Regions from separate parts of the Propionispora hippei DSM 15287 genome, predicted to be linked through region 1. Evidence: riboswitches for the same ligand, from Rfam matches in the RefSeq annotation. Region 1 holds a riboswitch; each other region holds the start of a gene.
What was found. A riboswitch is a leader RNA that binds a small molecule or an ion and turns the genes downstream of it on or off. The one in region 1 is predicted to bind cobalamin.
Positions count from the first base shown of each region.

Region 2: another riboswitch for cobalamin. It lies ahead of cobI (precorrin-2 C(20)-methyltransferase); the one in region 1 lies ahead of F3H20_RS05410 (TonB-dependent receptor).
Region 3: another riboswitch for cobalamin. It lies ahead of F3H20_RS17020 (PepSY-associated TM helix domain-containing protein); the one in region 1 lies ahead of F3H20_RS05410 (TonB-dependent receptor).

Region 1 covers NZ_FQZD01000007.1:191,149-198,886, reverse strand. The annotation lists gene F3H20_RS05415 (ABC transporter ATP-binding protein) at 1-1,666, opposite strand, end outside; cobalamin riboswitch at 2,042-2,224, shown strand; gene F3H20_RS05410 (TonB-dependent receptor) at 2,376-3,437, shown strand; gene F3H20_RS05405 (TonB-dependent receptor) at 3,483-4,601, shown strand; gene F3H20_RS05400 (PepSY-associated TM helix domain-containing protein) at 4,623-5,951, shown strand; gene F3H20_RS05395 (hypothetical protein) at 6,084-6,662, opposite strand; gene F3H20_RS05390 (spore coat protein) at 6,785-7,099, opposite strand; gene F3H20_RS05385 (hypothetical protein) at 7,111-7,338, opposite strand; gene F3H20_RS05380 (YddF family protein) at 7,444-7,738, opposite strand, start outside.
Region 2 covers NZ_FQZD01000030.1:37,270-45,007, reverse strand. The annotation lists gene F3H20_RS14705 (ABC transporter permease) at 1-269, opposite strand, end outside; gene F3H20_RS14700 (ABC transporter ATP-binding protein) at 269-1,108, opposite strand; gene F3H20_RS14695 (ABC transporter ATP-binding protein) at 1,105-1,926, opposite strand; gene F3H20_RS14690 (FecCD family ABC transporter permease) at 1,927-2,955, opposite strand; gene F3H20_RS14685 (ABC transporter substrate-binding protein) at 2,945-3,916, opposite strand; gene cobI (precorrin-2 C(20)-methyltransferase) at 3,947-4,645, opposite strand; cobalamin riboswitch at 4,750-4,931, opposite strand; gene cobO (cob(I)yrinic acid a,c-diamide adenosyltransferase) at 5,072-5,602, opposite strand; gene F3H20_RS14670 (energy transducer TonB) at 5,684-6,439, opposite strand; gene F3H20_RS14665 (ExbD/TolR family protein) at 6,445-6,864, opposite strand; gene F3H20_RS14660 (MotA/TolQ/ExbB proton channel family protein) at 6,851-7,477, opposite strand; gene F3H20_RS14655 (nitrogenase component 1) at 7,502-7,738, opposite strand, start outside.
Region 3 covers NZ_FQZD01000042.1:25,309-33,046, reverse strand. The annotation lists gene F3H20_RS17035 (class III extradiol dioxygenase subunit B-like domain-containing protein) at 1-367, opposite strand, end outside; gene F3H20_RS17030 (N-acetylmuramoyl-L-alanine amidase) at 406-1,122, opposite strand; gene F3H20_RS17025 (transglycosylase domain-containing protein) at 1,275-2,078, shown strand; gene F3H20_RS17020 (PepSY-associated TM helix domain-containing protein) at 2,187-3,521, opposite strand; cobalamin riboswitch at 3,642-3,815, opposite strand; gene rpsI (30S ribosomal protein S9) at 3,977-4,369, opposite strand; gene rplM (50S ribosomal protein L13) at 4,393-4,833, opposite strand; gene F3H20_RS17005 (PTS system mannose/fructose/sorbose family transporter subunit IID) at 5,145-5,978, opposite strand; gene F3H20_RS17000 (PTS mannose/fructose/sorbose/N-acetylgalactosamine transporter subunit IIC) at 5,995-6,801, opposite strand; gene F3H20_RS16995 (PTS system mannose/fructose/N-acetylgalactosamine-transporter subunit IIB) at 6,845-7,348, opposite strand; gene F3H20_RS16990 (PTS sugar transporter subunit IIA) at 7,351-7,738, opposite strand, start outside.

The sequences.
Region 1 (7,738 bases):
GATTGCCCCGCTCCTGAATTCCGTTCTGATTGATAACGATGATCTCGTCAGCATTGCGGATGGTGCTCAGACGATGGGCCACTACAATGGTCGTCCGGCCCTTGGAGAGCTTTTCCAACGAAGCCTGAATATAGCGTTCGCTTTCATTATCCAGGGCAGACGTAGCCTCATCGAGAATAAGGATGGATGGATTTTTCAAAAATACCCGGGCGATCGCCAGTCTTTGTTTCTGTCCGCCCGACAGACGGGTACCCCGTTCACCCACATAGCTGTCATAACCCTCTGGAAGACTGATGATAAAATCGTGAATGTTGGCATGTTTGGCCGCCTCCATGATTTCCGCTTCCGTCGCCTCGGGCCGGCCATAGGCGATATTCTCCCGAATCGAACCGGCAAACATATAGACATCCTGCTGTACAATGCCAATGGCACTGCGCAGCGATTTCAACGTAACGTCCCGCACATCCTTGCCGTCAATCAACACAGCACCGCCGCTGACATCGTAAAAACGTGGCAGAATGGAACAAAGCGTTGTCTTGCCGCCGCCTGACGGTCCCACCAATGCGACTGTTTTGCCGGCTTCAATAGAAATATTCACATCGTCAAGCACTTGTGAGTTTTGATTATAGTGAAACGATACGTTCTTATACTCAATATTTCCCTTCACTTCCCCCAGCGGCATGGCATGGGGCTTCTCCAAAATCTCCGGCGTGGTGTGAATGACCTCTAAAAACCGCTTAAACCCGGAATAGCCCCGTTGAAACTGCTCGGTAAAGTTGATCAGCACATCAATGGGATTCATAAAAATCCCGATATACAAGGCATACACCGCCAGGTCGGACCCCCGCAATGCTCCCTCGGCCACAAAGTAGCCACCGCTGACTAAAACCGCTGTATAAAGCAGACCCTGAAACAGTCCATTGCCGGCTTGAAAGGTTCCCATAATCTGATAGCTGCTGATTTTCGAATCCAAAAACTGTTCATTGCTGTCACAGAACTTCTCCCGCTCCAAATCCTCGTTAGCAAAGGATTTAACCACCCGGATGCCGGCCAGGCTGTCCTGTACCCTCGCATTGACGCCGGCAATCTTTTTCCGGTTATCCATAAACACGGCCTTCATCCGGCGATTCTTATAGATACTGAAAACAATCATCAATCCGGTGACAACAGCCAGAATCAAGGTCATCTTAACGTTTAGAAAAAGCAGCAGGGCAAAAGAACCGATGATTTTCAGACTGCAGATAAACAGGTTCTCCGGTCCATGATGAGCCAGCTCGGAAATATCAAACAGGTCGGATACCAGCTTGGACATCATCTCCCCGGTATTGTTACGGTCATAGTAGGAAAAGGACAGCCGCTGGTAGTGGTCGAATAAATCCTGCCGCATGTCGCTTTCCATGTGGGCGCCCATAATATGGCCCCAGGTGGTAATATAATACTGACATGCATACCGGATACCATACAGAAAAAACATACCGGCAGCGATCCAGCCCAGAATCGGCAAAATTTCCGCCGCGCTGCGGACAAACACGTAATGAGTCAGATAATACAGAATCTGGGGAAAGGCAATATCAACCAATGCCACCCCGGACGCACATGCCAGATCGATAAAGAAAATTCGCCGGTATGGCTTATAATACTGAATAAAACTGGACCAAATCGACATAGTTACCTCCATTGTACACAAACTAAGCAGCGCTCGAGACCGGCAGCAGGTCCCGTAAAAAGCGCTTTCAGGGAACATTCCGTGTAGTTGAAAAACACCCCTTGTCTCCATCTTACCATATTCCTCTAGGCAAGCGCAAAAAGAGACAGAATTTCCCCTCAAAACAAATAAGAACCGCCTGTCTTCCGGCGAACGGTTTCTTGCCATTATTCCATCTGTCAACTCTTCTGAACACTATCCTGATGTGGCAAATGCCACGGGTCCTGCATTTCGTTTTATCCAAACCGGCCTAAGATCATAGCAAATTTTGTCGAAAATACATTGACAACAGGAAAACCAACTGATACGATAACCCATAGTAAAGATTGAAAAAATTTCATATGGTTTGAAACAGGTGTCCGAAAGGACTTAATAGGGAAGTCTGATGTAAGGTCAGCGCGGTCCCGCCACTGTATCAGGGAGCAAATTCGCAATTATGTCACTGGGGCTACAGCCTTGGGAAGGCGCGAAGGAGCTATGAACTGGAGCCAGGAGAACTGCCTGTTTAGCAATCACCGTTTGACCTGCGAGCGATGGGAAGGGGATTTACTTATTGTGAATATGAACAATGAGCTTTTTCTTTGCATGGGAAAAGCTCTTTTTTATTTGCTTCCGGTCAGAGGTATGGTTGCTTTTATTTCAAAATTGACAGAGGAGCGAAAAAGACACCATGTATTCTACTACAAAAAAATCAGGGATTATGCTGCTGGCCTGTATGGCAATAGCCACATCGGTACAAGCAGCTCCGCCGGAAACAGCTTCGCCAGAGACGGTGGCAACAGAAAGCAACCGGGAGGCGGAAGGAAAAGCAACAGAGTCAGACCAAATTCCCGAATATACCTTCGACGACTTTATCGTTACAGCAACCAGAGTCGCCAAAAGACTTAAAGATGTACCGGCCAACGTGACGGTTATTACCGCTGAGGATTTAAAGAAACGCAATATTTTCAGTTTACGGGAAGCCTTGCAAAATGAAGTCGGCCTGTATGTGAAACCTACGGCAGAAGTGAAGGATGCCCTGTCAATACGTGGCTTTGGCAGCGGCAATATTCTTGTCTTGTACAACGGCCAACAGATAAATACCTCTTTTGACGGCAGTGTAGCCTGGGATTCCTTCCCCATCAGCGACGTGGAAAGAATCGAGATTGTCCGGGGCGCCGGTTCCTCGCTCTACGGCGGACATGCAGTTGCCGGCGTCATCAACATCATTACCAAAAAGCCGGCTCCGGCCAGCGGTGAAGTAAAGACCGATCTGACCCTGTCAACAGGCAGCAACAATACCTGGCAGCGGGGAATTAGAATTGGCGGCAGCACCAACGATAAGCTTTCCTTCAATACCGGTTATGAAAAGCGTTCTACAGACGGCTATTCCGGTTACTACGTTACACCTGGTAAGACTATAGGTACTCCCACCCTAAATGTAACACTCCCCAAACTTGGCAACGGGACCTATCTACTTGGCGGTCGCGGCGAAAAAAGCAAGCTAAGCGAAAATTACTTTCTTGACCTGAATTACCTGCTGGATACCACTAAAACCCTGTCCTACTCATACATGCATAACAACTACCAATATGCCTATCACAACCCTTTCACCTACGCTTATGACGGCAGCGGCAATCCTCTCTTCTACGGTACTATCCGGACTCAGGACAATACCTATGTGACCTTATCCCCTTCCGCTTATCTGGGCTATGTTGGCGAAAGAGAGCAGGACCTTCACAGACTGAAATAAGAAGACACAGAGAATAAGATCACTGTCGGGCTGGGTCTGTCCGATGTGACGAAAGAGGGCTACAGTCAAGCCGGTTCCTCCGCCAACTCAATCAACTGGACAGGCAGCGGCACCTTAGCGATGTATCCCAGTAAAAACTATAATCTGGATGCCCAAAAAACCTGGGATTTCAACCGCCATACCATCGTCTCCGGCTTTAGCTGGATAAAAGAAAAAATGACTTACAGTTCTTACGCGCTGAGTCACTGGCGCGACTGGAGCACCGTGGGAGCTTTAACCACCCAAAGCGAAGGTTCCACCAACTCCTGGGCCGTTTTCACTCAGGATGAATATGCCGCTTCCGACCGCTGGACCATGTATACCGGCTTGCGCCTGGATCAGTACAATAAAGAAGGCGGCTACTGCTTAGTCAGTGGCAGCAAACAGGATTATCCCTCTGCCGAATTCACCGAGCTAAGTCCGAAACTAGCCTTCGAATATGCCCAGAACGACCGCACCAAGTACTACGCCAGTTACGGTCATTCCTTCAATCCCCCGACAATCTATAAGTTATACCGCCGGGCTGGCACTGACATGAGTTCCATACAAGCCAATCCCGATCTAAAGCCGGAGACCTCAAACACCTTTGAAATCGGCATGAAGCAGCAAATGGATCAGAAAACCTCACTGGGTGTCACCCTGTTCCATGTGAAAACGGAAGATAAAATAGTTTCAGCAATCAAAAATTCGGTAAAGGCTTACTATAACTTAGACAGCGGAACTGCCAAAGGTATCGAATTTGAACTGAAGAGCAAAATGACGCCAACCTGGTCTTCCTATCTTAACTATACCTTTGAAAGCGGTGAAAATACGTCCAGCGGCCAAACGACCCGCAACTGGGATATTCCCAAGCATTTGCTGCACGCTGGCGTGGAATATAGCAAAAATAAAGTGAACTGGCTAACCGATGCGCAATATGTCAGTGAACGGCAAAGCCCGGATCTGTCTACCGGCGAATATAATTCCGAAGATGCCTTTTTTGTGATAAATACTTCGCTGAATTATAAACTGAACGACCAGGCTACCCTTCAGTTCGGCATCCAGAATCTGTTTAATCGTAAGTTCTATGCAACAGAAGCCACCAGCGGCAGAACCTATAGTCTAAGCATGAATTATTCCCTCTAACCGCATCGGAGATATAAAATTATGAAATATGTTTACCGTATCCATCGCTGGACCAGTTTGATTTGCGCCCTCTTATTCCTGCTGCTCTGCCTGACAGGACTGCCGCTTTTATTCAAAGAGGAAATCAACGAATGGAATCAACTTCGGCCGCCGGAAAATCCGCAGCCCTTGAGCTATGCCACCCTTTGGCAGGGGCTGGAACAAGGCATTCAGACCATACAGGCAGACTATCCGCAAAAAACGATCAAAACCATTTCCGCTAAGGCCGATAAAGGCGATCTTATCTTTCGTCTCCAGGACCTGGAGGATAAAAAACATCCCTCAGCAGCTAATACAGCAAAAGAAGTACAGCTTGCCTATCATGTGCAGACACAGACTTTTACCGATCAAAGCACCCTCTCACTAAAATATCCTGCTCTGCAAGATTGCCTGCAATTACTCAGCTCGTTGCACGTACGTTTAGGGTTAGGCAGGGAAGGAATGCTCTTTTTAGGCTTTTTCTGCCTGCTAAGCTGCCTGTCTCTTTTATCAGGCTGTTGGCTTTATGCCCCTCCCCTAAGAAAACTGGCAGCGGGCATGCTCAGGAATCACTCCCGCCGCATTTTCTGGTCCGACTGGCATAAACTCACAGGGCTGGCAGCCGGGATGTGGGCTCTGGTATTATGCCTGAGCGGGGTGATGATCGTCCTATTTTCTTTAGGCTACAGCTCCTATCTCACTGCAGCACGCAGTGAAGCAGCGCAGCAGCTACCGGCTTACAGTCAAAACCAGGTAACCGTGCCACCCTGGACAGCACTGCAAACGGCCAGTCAGGCCCTAGACAACGAAGCTGTCATTTTTCTCAAAATGCCGGAACCGAAGAGCAATCTATATACCCTTTATATCAAGCCGCTAGCGGCAGGTCCGGATGACTTTATGGGACAACCCCTGTTTGTTGCCGCGTCTGCCGGCGAAAAGAGCGGCCCTGCGTCCTGTTTTCGCAAGCCGCTTCCCTGGTATTTACCGGTTACCGCCGTGTTTGTCAATTTACACACTCACAATCATGCTTTACTGGCGACAAAAATCATTTGGTCAGTTTATAGTCTCATCACCATGGCCATGATTATCTCCGGCATCTGTGTCTGGCTGACCCGTTGGAACAATACCGTCTATCGTCAGGCTCCCCCTTTAACAGTACCCGTCATGGTAAAATCCGGCTGGGCTATCCTGTCCATATTCGGCCTTCTCCCGCTGGGAGGACTCGCTGTATCACTGTACGGCGGTTATTTCGAGCTGGCCGGTGCCCTGGCTCTGTTCCTGCCACTGCTGCTGTTTGCCATGATGTGGTATAAGAACAAAATCACAAGCTGACTCTCCATAGGTTTATTACAAATAACTTGCTGCTTTACTGCGGCATAACAAAACTCTCATCCCTACGGATGAGAGTTTTGTTATGCCTGCCTGTTAATCGAGACCGTAAGCAGGTCTTTTAATTATCATTGTCTATAAATAGGTCATAACTTTTTGGTTGGCATCATCCAGCGCCTGGTTCAAGGCCTTGGTGATCGGATCTTTGTAGCCGGTATAACCAAATACCGCTTTATTTTCGGACAACCCGGTCACCTGGAAGGATGTAACCTTATCCTGCCCGGCATTATAGAATTTATAACGCAGCTTGGTCTTAGTTACCACTTTATTCTGAAAGTAACTGAGATGTCTGGTCGTAATCAGTTCTGAAATCTCCATAGCAATAACATAATCGGCATTGGTTTGCCTAGCCACCGTCGCTAAGACATCCTTGTCGGGAAGTTCCATATTAGAGACATCATAGCCTGCTTCATTCAACGCCTTTTGTACTTCCACTAAAGGAACCCGATGAAAATTTTGATTGGAGTATTGTTCAGTATATTTGCCGTTAACGATTTCCTCTACATACCCTGCCTTCTCCTCGGTTGAATTAAAGTACGGCACAATCGCGATATTGTATACTTTCTGTGAATCAGGAGCTTCCTGGGCTAATACGCTGTTTCCCATAACAAGAGCGAGTAAACAAAGAACTGTTAGAAGAACGTTTTTTTTCATAACAACACTCCATTCAAAATTAAAGTTCCCTTTGATTATACCCAGAATTCCCGGTCACATTTTGTCGAAATAAATACCTACCACAAACAAAACCTGTCCAAAAGCTGGACAGGTTTTGTTTGTTATATACTGTGCTGATGCTCGGAAGGCAGTACTTGCAGCGAATGAGTTAATACGCTTTGCAATTGCCGATTGGTTTCATCATAAGGATTCATCCAGCCTTTATGCAGCATTAGGTTAAGAAGCTGCCCGTGTCCCATTAACATCTCAGAACTAAATTCGCTAAATAACTGCCTGACCTCCGGGGTCACAGCCACTACAGCAGCTGAAAAATAAGCATTGGCCGTCCCGGCTGCGCTTACCGCCGCCATATAGGCCATCGTCTGGTCCGATGCCATATCGCCCGCGGAAAATATCGACCCTATTAATGATGCCATAGTATTCACCTCTACTGAATAGTATTCCGTTGGATATTAGGAACTATATTATTTTCGGCAATAAACTCCTGAAGCCTGGCTATTCGTATCTCGGTTGCCTTAATTCCTGACTGGGTTACACTTATTAAATCCTCATCCTTCATATTCATTAAACTGGTTTTAGCCATGGATAAGGCATGCATTTCGCCTTCCAGACTTTTGGTTAACGCCAGGATTTCAATAGCGGCAAGTTGTCGCATCAGGCAATCCCTCCTTTATGGATATCCTTCCCCGAAATATAAATATAATCCGTCAGGGTAAAATGGCTACGGGCGGCAAAAAGACCGTCTTACGACGGCCATGTGCTAAGAAATGCGCGATAACAGTTGAAATTGATAACCGATTTTTTCAATCTCAGCTTTAGTGAGAACTACGCCTTCCGGCGAGCGGCGGTTCAGCTTAAACACAAGGGCATCCTGCCCCGCTGCTTGCTGAAAATTAATCCGGTTAAAACTAATCTTCCGATTAAACAATTCAGTCAATAGCTCGGCCGTAGCCTCATGCCCCACGGCCGAAACAATCTCCGGCGCACCTTGCACCAGATCTATGGCTTCCTGCAAACTGATCGTCCGGCAGGAATACTTCCCGTCTGCCGTCACG
Region 2 (7,738 bases), on a different contig from region 1:
TCTTCCAGGGTCTTATGGTACAGCCGGCTCATATTGAGCGGCGAACCGACCGCATTGAAACTGATTGTCATAGAGTTTAGGGCAATAATGCCCGGTACGATATAATCAAGATAATTGGTTTGCCCAACCGGAATGTTACGCCCCACTCCCCAGCCAAAGGCAACCAAATACAGCATGGGTGATATCATCCGGGCAAAAATGTAACGGCCCAGACGCCGCCGCAGAACAATCCAGTCACGCCAAAATACCGTCCAAATATCGACAAGCATCAGCCGGTCACCTTCCTTCCGGTCAGCTCAACAAACACATCCTCCAAATTAGAATGCCTGATAGCCGCCGCACAGGACAAGGTCCCGACGAACTGGGCCGCCGCTTCACGACTGGCAAAGAACTGCGTCCGCAGCGCATCGGCTTCCGTCCATTCCACAACAAACTGCCCAACCCGGTGGCACAGTTCCTTGGGGCTATCCAAAGCAATGAGCCTCCCTTTATCGACAATGGCTACCCGGCTGCATAAATGCTCGGCCTCCTCAATATAATGGGTGGTCAGCAGCACGGTAATTCCCTCTTCATTCATCCGCCGGATTAAATCCCATAACCGGCGCCTTACCTGCGGGTCCAGACCTACTGTCGGTTCATCCAAGAACAGTACCTGCGGCCGGTGCAGCAAGGCGCGGGCGATCATCAGGCGTCGCTTCATCCCGCCGGAAAACTTACCGACCGGATCCTTGGCCCGATCGTCCAGCTCCACATATTCCAGCAGGCTTGTAATCCTTTGCCGCCGTTCAGCCTTGTCCATATGGTGCAGTCTGCCGTGCAGTTCAAGATTTTCCTCGGCTGTAAGCTCGTTGTCCAAATTGAAAAACTGCGGCACTACACCGATCAGCGACTTTATTTTTTGTTCGTCCTCCGGCAGGGAAAACCCGGCAATCCGTACGCTTCCGGCGGTAGCTCTGGTCAGCATGGTCAAAATGCGGATGGTCGTCGTTTTTCCCGCACCGTTAGGGCCTAAGAGACCAAAGGTCTCTCCTTTTTGAATGGTAACGGTCAGGCGATCAATGACCGTCCTGTCACCAAATCGTTTGACCAATTCTTTCAGTTCTATCATGTAGTTGTGTCCACCTTACTTTCCCCAGCCTCTTTCTGTTTTGACACGCCCTGCATAACAAACAAAGGGCGCCGTCCGGTATCCCGCAGAACTTCGGCTTCCACCCGAAACACTTCCCGCAGCACGCCGGCTGTGACCGTTGCCGACGCCGGCCCGGCACTCAAAATCTGCCCCTCTTGCAGTACAACGGCAAAGTCGGCGTACCGTACAGCCTGGTTGATATCGTGCAGGACCATAACAACCGTCATAGCACTGTTTTGATTCAGGCCGGACACCAGTTCCAGCACCTCAATCTGGTGGCAAATATCCAGATAAGTGGTCGGCTCATCCAGGAGCAGCACCTCCGGACGCTGGGCCAGGGCCATGGCAATCCAGGCGCGCTGACGCTCACCGCCGGACAAGGTGCTAAGCAGCCGGTCGGCAAACATTATCATCCCTGTTTCCGCCAGCGACTGCTCCACAACCGCCCTGTCCTCAGCCGAGCCGCCCTGCCACCAGCGACGATGCGGAAAGCGGCCATGCTCCACCAGATCACGGACAGTGATATCCGGCGGTGACTGGGGCGACTGCGGCAATATGGCCAGACTGCGGGCCAGCTCGCTATGGGACAGGGCGGCAATATCCCTGCCCTTAAAATATATTGCCCCCTGAGCCAGGGGCAGATTCTTGGAAAATGCCTTGAGCAGCGTGCTTTTACCGGAACCGTTAGGTCCGATGATGGCTGTGACCTTACCGGCCGGCAGCGTGACACTGACCTGTTTCAATATATTTTTCGCACCAAGCCGCACTGTGACGGCATCGGCGGCCAATATGCCCATCTACATTTCCCTCCTTAACAGGTAAAGAAAAAAGGGGGCGCCGGCGAAAGCCATGATAATGCCCACCGGAAGCTCCACCGGTGCCAGCATGATCCGGGCCAGGGTATCGCTCAGCATAACCACCCCCATACCCAGCAAAGCCGATGCGGGCAATAAAAAGCGGTAATCCGAACCGATCAGCAGCCTGGCTGCATGAGGTACGATAAGTCCGACAAAGCCGAGCAAGCCGGCGACACTGACGGCGCTGGCAGCCAGCAGTGCGGCCACCGCTGTCATGACGGTACGGGTCACTTCCACATCCAGTCCGAGGCCACGGGCCGTATCGTCGCCCAACTGCAGCAGATTCAGGCGGGCGGCCCCCAGATAGGCCAACAGGCTGCCCAACACCGTATAAGGCCAGATAACGGCCACATGGGGCCAACTGCGGGCCGATAAGCCTCCCACCATCCACATGAGCGCCCCATGCACCCGGTCACTGTAAAAAATCATCAAGGCGGAAATACCTGACCCTAAAAAGGCAGAAACCGCCACCCCGGCTAAGATCATCCGCACCGGCCGGATACCGCCCTTCCAGGCCAGGCTGTAGATGGCGGCAGCAGCCAGCATAGCCCCGATAAAGGCGCCCGGCGTAATCAGCGCTTCCAGCTCAGGATAGAGAATCATAACGGCCACTCCGGCCAACCCGGCACCGGCGGAAATCCCGATAATATGAGGATCAGCCAGCGGGTTGCGCATAACGGCCTGCAAAATTGCCCCTGCCACCGCCAGATTACAGCCTACCAAGGCTCCCACAATAGTGCGGGGCAGCCTGATGTTCCAAATGACCTGACTGTAAGCATCCGTTCCTTGATTGACAAGCGTGCGCCATACCCCGGCCGGGCTGATATATACGGCTCCCTTGACAATGCTGAGCAAAGCTCCGCCAAGGGCAATAACGACCAACAAGCCAAGCAGAAAAAAACGCTTGGCTTGCCTGGACCTGCTAAATCGTTCGTCTTTACCCAGAGAAATGACTTCCCTACTGTCCATTCTGTACCGCCCCTGGATAAGCAAGTTTTGCCATATACTCAATGGCTTCCGGATATTTAAGACCCGGATGCAGCAGGAACAGTTCCTGGGGTAAATAATACACCTTGTGTTGTTTAACCGCCGTCAGGCCTGCCCAGGCCGGATTGCTCTCCACATCGGCACGCATTCTTTTTTCAATCTCCGCCGTCTGACCCATGGTGGTCACCATGATCATATCAGGATTGGCTTCCACCAGCTTTTCCAGACTAAACGGAGCGGAATCGGGGTCGGCTCCCGCCATCGTTCCGGCTGCAATATTGGTCAATTTAAGTTCCTTAGCCACATTACCGGCAATACTATTTTCCAGTTCCACCGTAACCGATTTGGCAGTAGTATGTAAAATAGCCACTTTGACCGGCTGTTTAGGCAGGCTGCCCAGCAGCTTCTGTACCCGCCCGTCCATTTGGGCGGCAACTTCTTCGCCCTTTTGCGGCGTTCCGGCAATAGCCCCGAATAATTTCAGCTTGTCCAGAATGTCCTGGTAGGTTTTCAACCTTACCATAATATATGGAATATGGTTGCTTTCCAACAGAGGAATGAGTTTTTCATGAATGCCCTGATAGGCAATGACCAGATCGGGCTGCAACGCCGCAACCTGTTCCATGTTGATGTTATAGACATAACCTATTTCGGTTACCTGCTGGGCAGCGGCCGGGATGTCCCCATTCTTGGAACTGGGCCGCCCCACAGCCTTGCCGCCTACGGCATACAATACATCAAGAAAAGAAGGTGACAGCACCACAATTTTTTCCGGTTTATGCTCCAGCACTACGTCCCGGCCACTATCGTCCTTGATGGTCAGAAAAGCTTTACCGCCGGAACTGTCCTGACTAGCCGCCGGCGCTTTGCCACAGCCGGCCAGCAGGACTGCCAACAGGATAAATACCGTAAACATCCGCCAAACAGGCATTTTCGTTTTCAATGTAAACACCTCACTTATTGTTGGGTCCGCTTACCCCCGGCGCGACAGGATGGTGGACAGATAGTTTATCTTTCTGCCTTTCAGACTGTCCAGATCACAAATAACCTCTTCCTCCGGCAAACCACAGCGGCTGATCATCACTGCCTGGCCGGATAAATTATGTTGGTGCAGTTTATCAACTATGTCGTTTACATTCTTATATACTTTCATAAGCACCACATTATCCGTTACGGACAAAGCCTTGTCCACCTTATCCGGCGAAGCCGTTGCCGGAATAATGCTTAAGATATCATTGCCTTCCACCAGCGGATAGCCAAGTTTACTACCGATAGCGCAAAAGGCCGGCACGCCGGGTATAGTCTCAATCGGATAGCCACAATTCTCCAGTAAGCGGAACACATAAATATAAGTACTATAAAACATCGGATCACCCAAGGTAAGAAAAATCACCTTTTTCCCGGCTTTCAACAAATCGACAATCACATTTTTGTTGTACTCCCACGCTTCAGACAGGGTATCACTGTCCGATACCATCGGAAATACCAGTTTTACAATTTGCACATTTTCTTTTACATATGGGGCAGCGATGGAAAGGGCCACACTGTCCTCTTTTTTTTCCGTCTTCGGCGCAATAATAACATCTGCCTCCCGGATGACGGAAACTGCCTTTAAGGTTAGTAATTCAGGATCTCCCGGGCCCACGCCAATACCATAAAATATACCTGCCATGCCTATCTCCTGCTTTCTTTGTTAAAAAATAAAAACCGGCCTAAATCAGCCGGGAACACGCACATCTCGTGTATAATCCCCTTCCCCATCGCTCGTAGGTAAAAACGGTGACTGTCAAACAGGCAGTTCTCCTGGCTCTGGTTCATCACGCCCTCAACCTTCCCAGAACCATAGTTCCAGTGGCATATTTTGAGGTTGCTCCCCATTACAGTGGCGGGACCGCGCCGGAATAAAACCGGACTTCCCTATTAAGCCCTAGTGCTCTGCCAACTTTGGAACTGAAAAATAATGGCGGGACGAAATTTTGGCCGTCAGCAATTTCTGCTTTCAAGGTTGGTAGAGCACTACGGGCACCTGTTTCATCGGTATGTAGTTGCAAACAGCTTTATAGTACCACATTTCTTGGGAATAGGTCAATCGAACCGGCTAAAACTCCACCCCTTTTTGCGCCTTGATACCCGCCTTATAAGGATGCTTTACTTCTTTCATTTCGGTAACCAAATCGGCCGTCTCAATAATTTTCGGCCGGGCATTGCGGCCGGTCAATACTACGTGTACCAGGTCCGGTTTATGAGAAATCAGTTGCAGAGCCGCTTCTTCGCTGATCAGGTCCATACCGATAGCATAGTTAATCTCGTCCAAAACCACCATATCCCATCGACCGGAAGCCAATTCCTCGCCTGCCGCCTGCATCGCTTCAGCCGCCGCCTGTTTATGTTCTTCCATCATGCTTTCCGACGAACCTCGGACAAAGCCCTCGCCCATCTGCCGGATCACCAGATTAGGGCCCAGCTTTTCCGCTGCCTTTAATTCGCCATACTCCCAGCCGCCTTTTATAAATTGCAGGATGAGCACCCGCATTCCCTGTCCCCAGGCCCGCAATGCCATCCCTAAGGCAGCAGTCGTCTTGCCCTTGCCATTCCCTGTATGCACAATAACTAAACCCTTGTTGTTCATATTCATACTGTTACCTCAATCTGTTTTTGACACTTACTTTTTCATTATAGCACAGAATATAATTTAAATTGGCGTGTAACTCTATTTGCGCAAATTAAATACGACATCGCGCGTTGGATAACTCACAAAAGCCTGCCCGGTGCTGCGATACTTTGCCGGAGTAAAGCGCCATTTTTTCACCCCGGCCACTGCCGCCGCATCCAAATCGGTGTAGCCGCTGGAAACCGCCACTTCTACCGTTCCCGGCAAACCGTCGGTTAAAATTTGAATCCGCACCCTCACTGTGCCTTGCCGTCCTTCCTCGCGAGCCGTCATTGGGTAGGACGGCTCGGGTGAAGAAACGATGCTGGGTGGAATAATCCCTCCCGGCACGGCAGAACCGGAGCCCTGACCGGCCCCGTTGCTGCTGCCTGCACCGCTGCCTGACTGGCTGCCCTGGCCGGACTCCGTGCCAGTTCCAATGCCGCCGCCAGTTCCACCGCCACTGCTATTACCGGCGGAATACCCCTGGCTGCCACTTACTCCGCTCATCAGATGAACTTTTCTCGTCACTTTTTGCGGTAATGGGTTAGATAAATTGGCTTGGTAAGCTTCATTATCACGGCTTTCATCCGGCGAAAACTCATCGTTGTTATCGGTCATTTGATCCAGCGACCCCAGCGCCATGCCTCCTCCGCCACCGCCCCCATCCTCAGCCAGTTCTAATTCCAGATAAGGCTCCGGTTCAACTTCCTTTACCTGAGTCAGGGGAAACAGCCAGCTAAACACGGCAATCACCAGGCCATGGAACAGCAAAGACACAAGCGCAGCCTTCCGTCCCCGGGTTAATGTATACACTGACCTCATCCCCCTGCTCCGGCTTTTTCCACAGCCACCACCACACGCTGTGCCCCGCCACTTTTCAGCGTATCCAAAACAGCGATCACTTGACCATAGGGTAGATTTCGGTCGGCCTGCAATAGAATAACCATATTTCCCTGCCGGCGGACGATTTCCTGTTTTATCCGCTGCTGCAGCAATTCCAGCGGGATCGCTTCTTCACCGAACTGAATCTGTCCATTTTCAGTTACGGTTACAATCACCTTCTCGCCGGTATCAGCCGTTGCCGTTGCCGCCTGCGGCAAAGCGACAGGCAGGCTGCGCTGCTCAACCATATATAAGGTGCTCATCATAAAAAATACTAAAAGAAAAAAGATAATATCAATCATGGGAATAATCATCAACTTAGGCTGGCTTTCACTGCGAAGATTACGAAGCTTCATAATCCCGGTTCCTTTCCAGCACCAGCAGGCAAATCTCTTCCATGGCCGTCACAATTCCGTCCAGACGATGGTTAAAATAACTGTATGCCAGCATCGCCACGGTAGCTACGCAAAGCCCGGTGGCCGTGGCAACCAGTGCCTCGCCCACACCACCGGTAATGGCCAGCGGCTGGCCGTTTTTAATATTAAGAACACTGAACGAACCGATCATGCCGATTACCGTTCCCAGCAAGCCCAATAGCGGGGCAATCGTTACAATGGTATCCAAAAGGCGCAAATGCTTGCGCAGTTGATTGGCCAGCAGGGATGCTTCTCCCTCCAGGACACTTTCCAGATGCCGGCTCTTGCCTTGCTCGCACTGTAATCCTTTTTCGGCCAACCGCGCTACAAAGCCGCCATTTTCCCGGCACAAACGAAGAGCATCACTTACCTCACCTGTTTGCAGCACTCTTTGAAAGTCCCGGGTAAACCGTTCCGGCTTATCCGCTACCGCCCGGTAGAATAAAAACCGCTCCACAGCAATTCCGATAACAGTCAAAGAGCACAATAACAGCAAATACATAACCGGTCCGCCTTTCTGAAACAGCAGCAGACTCTCTCTGATAGATTCCATGACACTCTCTCCCTTCTCCATTTATTACATAACATATTGTTTTTTCTTACCGGCCGAGGAATGGCCGCCGCTGTCCATATATTGCTGCCAAAGATTCTTTACCCAATAAGCGGCTCCCCTTAATCCCATAAAGGGCTGCCGGGGCGCTTCTTCCTCATCAAATACCGGCCGGGCAATCGTTTGACAGCAGGCCAGGCTGACGCCGCGCTGCTGTGCCAAGGCTTCTTCATAGCTACTGGCCAGCAAAAAACCGTTTTCCAG
Region 3 (7,738 bases), on a different contig from region 1:
AAAGCTGGTGTGTCTTGGCCTGATCGTCGGTTAGTTCCATGACGTTCACCCCCAGCCTTGCGGCTTTTTTTAAGATATGTCTTGTCAAAAGACCGTCGGTTTCAAAGGCCAGCATAACCTCCGCTGCCCCAAAGTCAGCCAAATTGCCCTTGAGGCGCGGGTGAATACTGACACAGATCGTATCGTCCAGGGCCGGTCCGTGGGGGCTTAAAATAACCACGGTCTGCGTGTTATTTTCCTTTATCCGCTGCGCCACCTGTTCGGCTGCCTTAACAGTAGCCGCCAGATTGTGTATGTCGTCTCTGCCGATTTCCGGTATCATAACCGGTGGATGGGGCATTAATGCACAGGCCACTAAATTATTCATTAGAATCGCTTCCTCCCGAATATCACAACAACTCATGCTTATTGTCCCGCATTCCGGCTGAAATGATACGCCAAGGCTTTAACAATATGCTCGGCCAGTTGGTCCTGATAAACGGGATCGGCTAACAAAGCCGCTTCTTTTTTATTGGTCAGATAACCTGTTTCCACCAGCACGCCAGGTACCTTAATCGCGTTGAGAATAAGAATGTGCATATCCTGCTTAGCCTGGCGGCGGTTGCCGGGAGGAAAATTCTTTAGCGCCTGCTGCATGGTCTCGGCAATTTGCTTATTGGCTTCGAATTTAGGGCTGTAAAATACCTGAGCCCCGGACTGCTCAGGCCCTTTGATCGCATTGCAATGGATACTGACAAACAGCTCGGGCTTCGCCTTTTCAATTAGCTCAATCCGGGTCAGAAGATCATTCCGTTTACCGCCCTTACCACGGGTATAGTAGTCAATATCCTCCTGCCGGCTCATAAACACTGTAGCTCCGTTCTTTTCCAGCAGGGCTGCCACCTTCCCGGCAATGGCCAGGGTAACTTCCTTTTCGATCACGCCATAACCGCTGGCGCCGGTATCAATACCGCCATGCCCCGGATCTATGGCGATCTGCCTTCCCCGCAAACTTTCCAGGCTGACATTTTCCAGCGAATCGGCCGCTAAAAAACGGATAGCCAAATAATTAAGCACCAACACAGCCGCACCAAACAGCAAAAACGGCTGCCAGTTTTTCCGCTTTAAGGACAAAATCCACATGCTCATCCTCCATCCCCAATAACCCGCCAGTTCTCCCTATCATCATACTCACCGGGGCGTCGGGCTATGCGTAGTTTAGCCACATATGGTCAAAAAGGCCCTGGTGGAGTAAAATAATAACAGAAACCTATCTTTAAGAAGTAGGAGGATATATGCGCAAAGGTCGATTTTTACTATTTCTTCTGATTCTGTTCCTGGCCTCCTTCTGGTGGGCCGGCGGCGCCAGCGTGGTTTCCGTCCTGCCGTCAACAAAAGGATTGGTCTCCGAACAGGTATCACAGCAGGTATCACAAATGAAGGATGCCGCCATGACAGCCGACGCACCGGGACTATGGCGCAGACTATACCGGCTGGCGGCATTGAAAAGCGCCGTCCGCGATAAACTGGATACAACGGGCTATGTCCCGCTCAATCAGATTCCCCTTACCATGCAGCAAGCCATCATTGCCGTGGAGGACAACCGGTTTTACCAGCATGTAGGACTTGATGTGGAGGGAATTCTGCGGGCCACGCTGGTTAATATGCAGGCCGGTGCCATTGCTGAAGGGGGTAGCACCATCACCCAGCAATTGGTGAAGAATCTCTTTCTTTCCCACGAGCAGACTATGGGTCGCAAGCTGGAGGAAGCGCTCCTGTCATTAGATCTGGAGCTTCGCTACTCAAAGGATGAAATTCTGGAAATGTATCTGAACACCATTTACTTCGGTTCAGGCAATTACGGTATCGGTCAGGCCAGCCAGGAGTATTTCGGTAAAAAGCCGGCTGAACTGAATCTGGCCGAATGCAGCATGCTGGCCGGCTTGCCAAATGCCCCCTCGCTTAATTCGCCATACGTCAATTTCGCGGCAGCCAAGAAAAGGCAGGCCATTGTCTTAAACGCCATGGTCAAACACAATTACCTCGGGCCGGATACAGCCCAGGAAGCCAAACTGCAACCCATTGTTCTGGCAAAATAGAAAAATGATGCCGGTATTATTCTTAAAGCTGGAATCAGTGTAATATCACTGTTCCCAGCTTTTTTCTGTTTACCTATATAAATCTGATTGAAAAGTTTACAATAAGTATCAACTATGTGTTACTTGGGAATTTCTTTCCCGCCACAAAAAAATGCTTAGCAAGGCTACAGCCAGCCAGGCAAGGGTGCCGGCAAATTCCCCCACTGTTCCGTATAAGGGAAGAAACAAGCCCAGCAGACTTAAGCCGGCCAAAATACCCGGCCATTTCCAGGTTGCTGCCGTCGGCCGGTTGAGCGATGGCGTGGCAACAGAAGAGCGTTCTATTTTTTCACCTTTCCTGAGCCACCCCAGCAGACCGGATAGAATAACAAAAATGAGCGCTATATCCAGAAGGGCCCATAGAATCTTTAAAATAAGCAGTTCGTGATTGTGGATGTGCAGTTTCAACATATAGCCGGCAAAAAACAAATAATCCGGTAAAGGTTTTGTGAAATATTGCGGCTCCATACCTTTTTTGTCCGGGATAAAAACAAGCTGCCCCAAAAAATCCAGCGGATTCTCTGTCGCCGGTGTAATGTAGAAAACATAAGCCGGCGGCGACTGCCTTCTATCCGGTAAATCAAGCGAAAGGATCACATCGTCAGGAAAGGTTTCCATTACAAAAGATTTGGCTTCAGCCAGGGAAAGATGTTTTCCCGCCGCCGGAGCTGACTGCCAATAGTCCTGGGCCGCCGTCTTTGAATCCTGAATATACAAACCGTAGCTGAGTGAAAAAACAACAATAACAACGCCGCTAAAACATAAAATAATTGCCCAAACAGCCGTTACAATGCCCAAAAACTTGTGCCAGCTAAACCACCGCTCCCGCCAACTGCGGTTGCCAATCAGGGCAAAGGGGCTTCGTTTCATAAACGGCCCGTAAAGCACGCAGCCGGACACAACCGAGACCAGGCTCAAAAAGCACATGAAACCTAAAAACACCATCCCGCCCTTGCCCATGCCAAGATACATATGCAGACGATGCATCTCATGCATGAATTCGGCCAGCCAGGGGTATTTTATTTTCTCCTGGTGCCAGGGCTGCAGGGTATGGTCTGACGGATAATAGGCAAGCTGCTCGCCACCCATGCTTAACCGGGCAGCGACCGGCTTGTTGCTGTCCTTGTCCTGAACCCGAAATAGTATTCTTCCCTCATCGGGCTGGACCGAAATACTTCGTATCGACTTGCCGGAATAGCCTTCCTTCACTAATCTTTCCCCAGCGTCTACTTCCCTCCAAATTTGCCTGTAATCTGAGGCGGGATGCATATTTTCTTTATCCAAAAGATTAAAGTCATGGATTTCCGTCTTAAATAATAACGGCAGCCCCGTAAGGCAAAGCAATAGAAAGAACAGCAGGCAAATGAAACCAATCCAGCGGTGAATTTTATACCAATAACGCATAGTTTTTCCTCCTGAATTGAAAATAAAAAAGAGCCTTTTCCGCACACATATGCAAAGAAAAAGGCTCATGCAAAAACCGCAAGCAAACCAAATCCCCCTCCCCATCTCTCGCAGGTCATAGCGGCGATTGTTGAACAGGCAGTTCTCCTGACTCAGGTTCCTCATCGGCTCACACCTTCCCAGAAATATATCCAGTGGCATCTTGTGAGCGACTCCCCTTACAGTGGCGGGACCGTGCCGGCTTGTACCGGCTTCTCTATTAAGCGCAATTGCACCTGTTCCAAATCTGTTATTTTTCTCGCTTACTATACTGCACTTTTGGGGAAATGTCAATTGGTACTTTATTAAGTATTCTTTATGCAGTCAAATTGTTGAAAAATAATAGCTTAACTTATTCGGTAAATAGAAAAAGACCCGCACCAACCAGAGTTGATGCGGGTCCTGCTTTGAATAAATTAACGTTTCGAGAACTGCGATGCTTTACGGGCTTTCTTAAGACCGTATTTGCGGCGTTCTTTTTCACGGGGGTCACGAGTCAGGAAGCCGGCCTGTTTCAAAGACGGGCGGTACTCGAGATCCACTCTAAGTAAAGCACGGGAAATGCCGTGGCGAATGGCGCCTGCCTGTCCGGAAGGACCGCCACCCTCTACCTTAGCCAATACATCATACTTACCAATCGTTTCGGTAAGATTTAATGGCTGTTTTACAATCAGTTCAAGAGTTTTTAAACCAAAATATTCAACAAGCGGACGGCCGTTGATAATTACATTGCCTTCTCCCGGAACCAGACGAACTCTGGCAACCGAAGTTTTTCTGCGGCCTGTGCCGTAGTAGCTAACTAATGCCATACTCATGTTCCTCCTTTCCGGTATTATCTAATATCAAGTTCCAGTACTTCCGGTTGCTGAGCGGCATGCGGATGATCAGCACCTTTGTACACGTTCAATTTGCGGTACATTTGACGTCCCAGGCTATTTTTCGGCAGCATGCCTTTAATAGCGATTTCCAGAACTCTTTCCGGCTTCTCAGCCAGCATTTTTCCGGCAGTAGTGAAGGTAGTACCTCCTGGATAACCGGAATGACGGAAATATGTTTTTTGGATCAATTTTTTACCAGTAAACGCTACCTTAGCTGCGTTTACTATGATGACATGATCTCCTGTATCAACATGCGGAGTAAAAGTCGGTTTATGTTTTCCGCGAAGAATTTTGGCTACTTCAGCGGCTAATCTACCTACAGTCTTGCCTTCAGCATCTACAACATACCATTTACGTTCTACGTTGGCTGCGTTTGCCATAAATGTTGTTTTCATAGTATCCCTCCTTGTTGCAAAAGTTACGGGTTGGTTAGATTCTGAACCTGAATTCCGGGGCTAATGGAATACATGGCATAAATCTCATAAAAACATTTTAATCAATCTGACTGGTAAAGTCAAGGATTATCGAGGGATAATTTGCATTTTTTATCAGGAATGCTCTATCTTTTTTATAAATTGGAAACTTAATACGATTCCGACAGGAAAACCTGTTAAGGCTTCCCAGTGCAACAAGTCTTTGAGCGGCTTTCGCCATCGAAAGCCGCTCAAAGATGAAACTCCCCTCAGGATGCCCCACAAGTGCTTATTTATACAAATATATTAAAGAAACCACCGACAACGCCGATTACAACCATCAGCAGAATGATTCGGACCGAGGTCCATTTCTTTTGCAGCAAACCATATACACCCATCGTAGCGGCCAGCGGCAGAATATGGGGCAAGATCGCGTCGAACAGGCTTTTCTGCAACGAGAACTCCGCCCCTGAAGTGACGACAGTCAGACCGCAGGTCACCTTAACATAGTTTACGATCAGTCCGCCCATAACCATGCAGCCCATGATCGAAGCACCCTTGAGCAGCTTATTCAGTATGCCGCGCTCGAGGAAATCCATGATGGCATCACTGCCCGCATGATAGCCAAACATGAAGTTTCCTACGGAGATAATGTACGTAATGGCGAACATCACCACTGCGTAAATCACTGCGCCCCATATATTTCCGTCCCCGGAACGGGTAATATCAATACACAATGCCAGTAATATCGGAATCAGAACGCCCTGATAGATGGTATCGCCTATGCCCGCCAACGGACCCATCAAGGAGGTTTTTATATTGGTGATGAACTCATTTGGAATATCCTTGCCCATCGCCTTTTCCTCTTCCAGTGAAATGGCCAGGCCGAGAATACAAGAGCCAAACTCAGGATGGACGTTAAAAAACTCCATTTGGCGCGTCATCAGATCAATCTGCTTTTCTTTATTATTCGGATACAGATATTTCACAACCGGGAGGAATGTATGGGCACACGCCATACCCATCATACGTTCATAATTATAGCAGGTTTGAACCCAAGTTTCCCAAATCAGGGCGGCTCGGATCAGAGCGTTTTTTGGAATTAGCTTCTGTTCGTTGTTAACCATGCTGTCCCACCTCTCTTCAATCATCGTCCGGATCGTAGTCCGGATCATAGTTCTTGGAGGATGCACCACCAGCCGATGCCGCCGCCGGAGTCATATTACCAGTTACCTGAATATAGAGGATCGCCCCCAACAGTCCAAGGATACCCTGCTCAATCAAGGTCAGCCCGGAAACTGTAGCAATCATAAAGCCCAGGAACAGGAAGATGCGCGCCTCACCTTTGAAGATATACTGCAGAGTAATCGCAATACCAAGTGCAGGCATCAACCCGCCGATAATCTGGAAGATTTGCAGCGGCTTTCCTGCACACATTTCAATGAAGGACTGAATATAATTTGCACCGAAGTATGCCGCAAGTGTACAGGGAATAACACATATTACAGCGGAGAAGATCTGCGGGAGGATGACATTTGACAGGTATAGTCGATTAAACTTCCCCTCCGCAACCCACCGGTCACCCAAGTGAACGAAAACAGAGTCAATGGTCATACGCAAATACCATACAATCGTACCCAATAGTCCCAGCGGAACCGCAATCGCCAGTGCCGTGTTTGCATCGAGATGACCGGTGATTGCATACGCAGTACCCAGAACACCGGCCAGTGCCATATCTGCAGGCATCGAACCACCGGCGGAAATAAAGCCCAAATACACCAGATTGATTGTGCCGCCAACGACAGCACCGGTAACCGGATCGCCAAGGATCCAACCGGTTAGGAATCCGCAAACCAACGGCCTTTGCAATGTCCATAAACCCACAAAGGGCAGATTGGCTTCGGCCAGCCAGTACAGGATGCCGCACAGAATTGCCGTCATTAAAGTCATAGCTTCCTCATCCTTCCTTCTTGCTTTTTTTTCTCACAAACTCTTACAACCCAAAGTTTTCCTTAGCTTTTTTGAGCGCACCGTCAATTTCGACGACACTCTGCTCAGGAACAAGTTGATAGTACACACGTACGCCAGCGTTCTTGAGTTCCTCACAGGCCACCACCTCGTCCGGACTGAGCGCAACGTTGTTGATGAATGGCTTCCGCTCGCCGCGGATACCGGCACCTCCCAGATTCACCTCCTTCAGCGGAACACCTGCCTTGACCAACCGGTTGAAGGTAATCGGGGTCTTGGCCAGGATAATGATCCGTTCGTCCTCCACACCGGGAACCATCAGCTTTTCCGCCGCCTTTTCAACACCATAGACAATCACCTTGGTGCCGACCGGTGCCAGTGCCTTAACCACCCGCACATTGAAGGTGTCCTGTACAACCTCGTCGTCCACAATCATGATGCGATTACCTCGCATTGTCGGCGTCCATGCCGTCACCACTTCGCCATGAATCAGGCGGTCGTCTACGCGAGCCAATACCACATTTCTCATCCTTAGTCCTCCTCCTCTTCTTCTGTCGAGTCCTCCAAAATTTTCCCAACATCTGCAAAACTTCCCTCTGCCGCTGCAATTGCGGCGTCACAGATATCTTGTGCCGTTACATTCTCCCCGTCACGCATCATCAAAGCAGTCATGAGCATCGCGAGGTTGATTCCCGTAATGTGGAATATCTGATGCTCACGTGTCAACGACACAACTGCGTTAAACGGAGAGCCATGCATGAGCTCGCTCATAAAAATGATATTTTCAGAGCCATGCTGTTCGATCTCATCCTGCAGTTTTTCGGTCAAATTGGTCACCGATTGCTCGGGATATAGGCTATGAGCAGCTATATTCTTCTGCGGCCCAAGCAGCATCTGAACCGTATTCAGCATACCCTTG